2 regions of the Xanthomonas fragariae genome follow, and region 1 is predicted to be linked to the other one. Evidence: riboswitches for the same ligand, from Rfam matches in the RefSeq annotation. Region 1 holds a riboswitch; the other holds the start of a gene.
The links. A riboswitch is a leader RNA that binds a small molecule or an ion and turns the genes downstream of it on or off. The one in region 1 is predicted to bind cobalamin.
Positions count from the first base shown of each region.

Region 1 (3,413 bases):
GAAGAACAGGCGTGTTTGTGGAACCGTCGAAGACGTGCCTGCCCAGACTCCGTGCCTGGGCAACTTCGGCGACACGCCAAGAACCCGATTCCACAAGCGACCGTGATGCGCCGCAATGTTGCGGACCACAGAGACGGCGTGAAGCCAGCTGAGCAGAACCGGTATATCCGTGTGGAACTCAGTAGCAATTGCGGCTTGATCTACGCTATGCATGGCACGCACCAGTTTGGACAGCGTGCCCAGGGACATCACCTCGCTGGCCATATAGATAGGCACTTCGGGGAAAGGTGGGATGGTGTATCGGCACTTATAGTGGTCTATGAACGTCTCCCTGGCACGGCAGACCTGCTCGTCGACCTTACTTAACCAGCTTTCGTGCCAGTTGCCTTTCCCACCGTCAGGTCGGAAGTTAGCCGCATTGCGATGGGCAAAGCTCCCATAGGCGTGAGCCAGCCTGTAGGTCACTGCCGTCCGGGCGGCCACTTCGATATGCCCGATGGCTTCGCCTACGAGATGGCGCAGATGACGATCAAACTCATAAAGCCTGAGCGCGGTGTCGATGCTCGCGCCTGGCAGATAGGTGTCGCTACCTGCCACTCGCAAAGGAAACAGGTAGCCCATCAGGCGGTAATAGCCGACCTTGCGCAGGTAAAGCTCTGCTTTGACAGGATCGACGATAGCCAGACCTCGGCCCTGCAACTGCCGGATCTGCTGGGCGTAATCCAACGCCTCCTTCGTGTACTGCACCATCCCTGCCCCCGTTGCCCAAGGCAAAAAAACCCGCCAAATTGCGCTTCCAGCAAGAGCTGTAGAGGCGTGGCGGGTGTGTTAGGGAAATTCTGCACCATTCCGCCCTACACATCAACAAAATTTTAGCCGGAGATAATATGTCCGCTTCTGGCAAGAGGCATCACGTTCAGCGTGAAGCCTTTTCACCTGTCAAGAGTACGAGGCCGCCCTGCCCAGGCAACTTCTAGGTAGCGTGCCCCAGAGCGAATAGCGGGCGAGAACTTCAAGGCGTTTCGCCATCTGGATGTCCCGCTCAATCCCACAGGAAGCTGCTTGGGAAGCGCGCGTTGCGTTGGAGCAAAAACGGGCACTAGATCAGCAATTCAAAAGCAAATCACGGTGACGATTCACTCGCTGGAATTACACGCATTGCTAGCGCTACATGGGGGCGCAACTTGCAGATCATGCGGGCATCCACAGTTTTGCTTGACCACCGCCACGTCTGCGCCTAATCTGCGCACGCCACGGTTTCCATCGCTTCATTCGGATGAAGCGATGGGATTAAACGGGAATCCGGTGAAGGGTGCTATCTGCATCCCATTCCGGAGCTGCCCCGCAGCGGTGAATGGAAACGACCTTCGTCAACAGCACTGGACCGGCCACGGTCTGGGAAGCGACGGACAGTAGGCACTCCGTGCATTTGCACGGCGACGTCCATCAGCCCGAATACCGGCCCTGGCCGGGGGACACGACCGTCCTTCGTTTCGACCTGGCGCTCTGCGGGGAGCGGCCGGATCCGTGCGCCGCCTGCATGGTGGCGTGCGTGTCCGTCGTTGCCCGTCGATTGCCGGCTCGCCCGCGGGGGCGAAGGTCGCTGGTGTGGCGGGCCTGCGTGCAAGCGCGGAGACGTTGCGCGGTTCCTTCGTTCCTCAATGCCACCCATGCAATGAGGACATGCAACATGACGATCGTGACCAATCTGGGCTTCCCGCGCATCGGCGCGCGACGCGAGCTCAAACAGGCGCTGGAGCGCCACTGGCGTGGCGAAAGCGACGCTGCCGACTTGCAGGCCACTGCACGCACGCTGCGTGCGCGGCACTGGGAACTGCAACGCGATGCCGGGGTGGATGTACCGCCCAGCAACGACTTCAGCCTGTACGACCACGTGCTCGACACCGCGTTTCTGTTCGACGCGATTCCGCAGCGCTATCGCGCGCTCACCGAGCGCGACCCACTGGCCGGTTACTTTGCAATGGCACGCGGCCATCAGGCCGATGGCGTGGACGTGCACGCGCTGGAAATGACCAAGTGGTTCGACACCAACTACCACTACATCGTGCCGGAACTGCATGCCGACCAGACCTTCGCGTTGCGCGGCGACAAGCCGGTGGCCGAGTTCCGCGAAGCGTTGGCGCAAGGCATTCGCACACGGCCGGTACTGCTTGGCCCGGTGAGCCTGCTGTTGCTGTCCAAGACCACCGATGGCAGCGACCGGCTCGCCTTGTTGGAACGCCTGCTGCCGGTCTACGCGCAGTTGTTGGCGCAGTTGCACGACGCCGGTGCGGAATGGGTGCAGATCGATGAGCCGGCGCTGGTGCTGGATCTGGATGCCGCTGCACAAGATGCCTACCTCACCGCGTATGCGGCACTGGCCAATGGCCCACGTCCGAAGTTGTTGCTGACAACGTATTTCGGTGCGTTGGACGACAACCTGCGCCTGGCTGCCGCGTTGCAGGTAGATGGCCTGCATATAGATCTGGTGCGTGGGTTGGAACAACTCGATGCGGTGCTCGGCGCGCTACCAAGCGAGCGTGTGCTGTCGCTTGGTCTGGTCAACGGCCGCAACGTGTGGCGTACGCCGCTGGATAATGCCCTGACCTTGGCCCGCTATGCGCGAGGGCATGTGGGTGCCGACAACCTGTGGCTGGCACCGTCGTGCTCGCTGCTGCATGTGCCAGTGGATCTGGATGTGGAGAAAAGCCTCGATACAGATCTACGTAGCTGGTTGTCGTTCGCCAAGCAGAAACTCGGCGAGCTGCGCACGTTGGCCGATGCGCTCGATGACAAACCGCACGCCAACGCCGCGCTTGAACAAACCCGCGCCGCCGTGGAGGCACGTCGCTCCTCACCTAAAGTGCACCGGCCTGACGTGAGCAAGCGCCTGGCAGCATTGGATGGCGATAGCGCGCGGCGTGCATCGGTCTATCCGCAGCGCCGTGTGGCGCAGCAACAGGCGTTGCAATTGCCGGCGTATCCTACCACCACGATCGGTTCGTTCCCGCAGACGCACGAAGTGCGCGAAGCGCGTGCGCGCTACAAGTCCGGCAAGCTGTCGCAAGAACAATACGATGCGTTTTTGCGCGTACAGACCGAGTCGTGCGTGCGCTTCCAGGAAGCCATCGGGCTGGACGTGCTGGTGCACGGCGAGTTCGAGCGCAACGACATGGTGGAATACTTCGGCGAACAGCTCGAAGGCTTCGCCTTCACCAAGCTGGGTTGGGTACAGAGCTACGGCTCGCGCTGCGTGAAGCCACCGATCATCTACGGCGACGTGGCACGCCCCGCGCCGATGACGGTGTATTGGTCGCAGTACGCGCAATCGCTGACCGAGCGCCCGATGAAGGGCATGCTCACCGGCCCGGTGACGGTGCTGCAGTGGTCGTTCGTACGCGATGACCAGGAGC
Region 1 is NZ_LT853882.1:689,801-693,213, forward strand. Features, by position in the region: gene PD885_RS03125 (Abi family protein) at 1-750, opposite strand, end outside; cobalamin riboswitch at 1,238-1,481, shown strand; gene metE (5-methyltetrahydropteroyltriglutamate--homocysteine S-methyltransferase) at 1,691-3,413, shown strand, end outside.

Region 2 (3,413 bases), 270 kb from region 1:
GTCCAATCGGCGTTGATCGCATAACTCACGCGCAGATCGAGCAGGCCATAACCGGCCAAACGCTCGGTGTTGATCAGGTCGTCGAAACGCTTGCCAGACCCGAACAGGCTTGCGCCCACGCCCAACGCACCGAAGCTGCGATCGGCATCGATGCGACCGCTCTGACCCGCACGCCGCGGCAGCCAGTTGCCATGGTTGACCTCGCCATCGGCCTGCGGCTGCAGCCATGTCAACGCGCTGCGCACGGTCCAGCCGGCCAGCTCGGTGTCGTAACCGGCTTCCACGCCGCGGATGCGTGCCTGATCGATATTGTTCGGCTGCCCGAACGGATGCAGTGCATCCACCAGCGACGCGTCGCCGGCAATCAGATCGTCGATGCGGGTCTGGAACGCGCTCAGCGTCCAGGTGCCCCAATCGCCATTGCCGCGCAGGCCGAGCTCGGCGCTTTTGGAGGTTTCCGGCCGCAGCAAGGGGTTGCCGTAGTCTGGGTAATACAACTCGTTGAAGGTCGGTGCCTTGAACGCGGTGCCGTAGCTGGCGGTCAGGCGCAGATGCTGGGCAAAATCCCATCCCCACAACAGGCTGCCGGTGGTTTTGCCGCCGAACTGGCTGTTGTCGTTGCGGCGCAGGCTGGCCTGCAACGACTGCGTGCCGAATGTCTGCTGCCACTGCGCAAAGGCAGCACGATCGCTGCGGCTATCGGCATCGTAGGTGTCGCTGCTGGCGATCTCATCGCGCTGCCAATCGAAGCCAACCGTGAGCAGACCCGGGCCTGCATTGATATCGGCCTGCAACGCGCTCTGCTTGCGACGGGTGTCGTAGGTGGACACATATGCACCTTCATAATACGCATCGCCCAGATCGGTGCTGCTGCCGACGCTGGCGGTGAGCGTGAACGCATCGGTCGGCGCGTAACGCACCCGGCCACCGACCGCCTGCTGCACGCCCTTGGACACAGTGCCGCCGAACGCCGAACCGTCGTATTCGTTGCGGCTGCGCGCACGCAAGGCGTGCACGTCGGCATCCCACTGGCGATTGAAGCGCCAGCCGCCTTGCACGCTCAACGAATCGTTGCGATAGCCGTCGCGATCCGGATCGTAGTCGCTGGAGCTGGTGTCCAGGTACGCATTGATGCCATCGGTTTGGTCGTGCACCGCATTGGCCGAATACCAACCGCCGGTCTCGCTCAGATCGCCCTCACTGCGCCCGGCCACGCCCGCGCTGTAGCGGCGTGCGTTGTCGCTGCCGGCCGCGGCGCTGAAGGTCGGCACGAAGCTGCCGTGCGGGCGACGGGTAAAGATCTGGATCACGCCGCCCAGCGCTTCGGAACCGTAGAGACTGGAGAACGGACCGCGCACGATTTCGATGCGCTCCATCTGCTCGATCGGCAAATCCTGCAACGCCGCACCGCCGGAGGTGGCCGAGCCGATGCGCACACCGTCGATCAGCACCACCACATGATCGGACCCGGTACCGCGCAGGAACAGCGAGCTCGCCTTGCCTGGACCACCATTATTAGCCAGCGACACGCCGGCTTCGCCGCGCAGCAGATCCTGCAGCGCGTTCGCCTGGCGACGCTCGATCTGCGCGCGGTCAATCACGGTGACCGGCGCCAGCGTCTGGTCCTGGGTTTGCGCAGTACGCGAGGCGGTGACCACGACCTCATCGAGATCGATGGCAGCCTCGGCCTGCGCCCGGTTGGCAAAGCACAACGACAGGCCCACGGCCAACACGGCACGAGGCGGCAAAACTGAAGAAAAGGACATCGGCTGCTGCTCCTGGAACCGCGCCTACCCGCGCGGGGGCAATGGGGCGACAAGCAGCAACGGGCCAGACGGTCGACGCAGCAGCGCCACACGATCAAGGCCACGCCCACCGCGTGCCGGGTAAATCCCTCAGGCCGGTTTCCGGGCTCGCGAGTGGAAGGTTGCGCCTCCGATGCCGCGCCTTCCCATGCGTGCGCGCAGTGGCGTGTTGCGGCATCTGACCTCGTCCACCGTTGCGCGGGCTGCTCCGGAATTGCGTCTCGCCAAGACGATCCACGCACCGGATTCCCGTTTAAGAATGGCTAACCGGCAATCACCTCAAGGGCACGCATGGTATCAGGATTGGCCGGCGCGCCTCTTATGTCGCCAGCCTCGGCGATGGCTGGATCGCATAGGTCACCGCCGCCTGCCCTAACGCCAGCGCCAACGCGCCGATGCCGCTTTCCAGCGCGGCGACGCGTTGCGCCAGCACATCGTTGGCCGGATTCATGATGCGGCTGTAGATATTGCCCGGCACCTGGATGCGTGATGGCAGAAGACCCGAGCTAGCGGCTGTACGGTCGTATGCCAGGCACGGGGCCAGCGACGCCCGCTTCGGAAATCATAACGTTGGCAACTGGCCGCACGGATTGGTCCGGCAAGCCCCCGCGCGCCAACATCTTGACACCATCGATTTGCCGAATGCCCAGAAAGACAGAGCCGCCACCGTCGAGGTTCAATGTCGATGCGCCAGCACCCGTATGCCCTGGTCGCAATGCGTCCGCCACGCTTTGCGCCGCGAGCTCAGCGATGGTTTGCCATTGGGCCATGGTAACGCCAGCCTTCCGGTTTCCGCCCGTTGTCAATGTTTGCAGGACCACTTTAGTGGCTCCGGACAAGCGGGTAGGCAGCAGGCTGACAGCAGCGCGCTCATTGGCATTACTGGAATGCGTCAGCGCGCCTGCGAGGCGATTGAGCGGGTCATCCTTGCCGTCGATGAAGTACTGAAACCTGTCTGCGTCCTCGATCGGCCGGGACCTTCCTTCGAGCGCGAGTAAAGGTGCACCACTCAATACGGGCGCTCCATTAGCCGTGATCGTGCCGTAGTCGGACACCCAAGGTCCTGGAATCGCTATGAAATCCTGCCGTCCGGCGACCTGTCCGACCGGACAACCGATACTCTCGATGGTCTCGCCACAGTCCGTTTGCAATCCGGGCTTGTGGACAAAATAGCCGCCATTTATCACCGCAGCGCCCGGAGCAGCACTCTGGGCCAGTTCCTGGTGTGCACGTGGGGCTTTACCATCGTGCGTTCCATGGATGTCAAGCATTCCATCCGGCACCGACACCCGGGTGAAAGTCGCGGCTGGCTGCATGTGCTGCTGGATATCCGACACGAAAGTTCCCGGTGCGACAGACAATGACAGCGGATCACGGGGAGCACGGATTGTCGTGGAGACAACGCCCTGGCTTTGGCTAGCGATCCGGACCTGCCGGCGCACCTGGCGGCCGCGCGTCGCTGCCTGCAGCCTCACAGCTGCCCTTTTCAAAGACCCGGCGGCACGCCGGCTCGGCAAGCCTTCCCATGCGGCCTGTGCCGGCGGACCTGTGCGATTTGACGGATCGTCAGGAACAAGGGTCGGAAGGTACGGGATCGGAACTGCTGAC
Region 2 is NZ_LT853882.1:963,802-967,214, reverse strand. Features, by position in the region: gene btuB (TonB-dependent vitamin B12 receptor) at 1-1,766, opposite strand, end outside; cobalamin riboswitch at 1,882-2,102, opposite strand; partial or broken gene PD885_RS20465 (PLP-dependent transferase) at 2,129-2,277, opposite strand; gene PD885_RS04400 (hypothetical protein) at 2,312-3,142, opposite strand.
Region 2: another riboswitch for cobalamin. It lies ahead of btuB (TonB-dependent vitamin B12 receptor); the one in region 1 lies ahead of metE (5-methyltetrahydropteroyltriglutamate--homocysteine S-methyltransferase).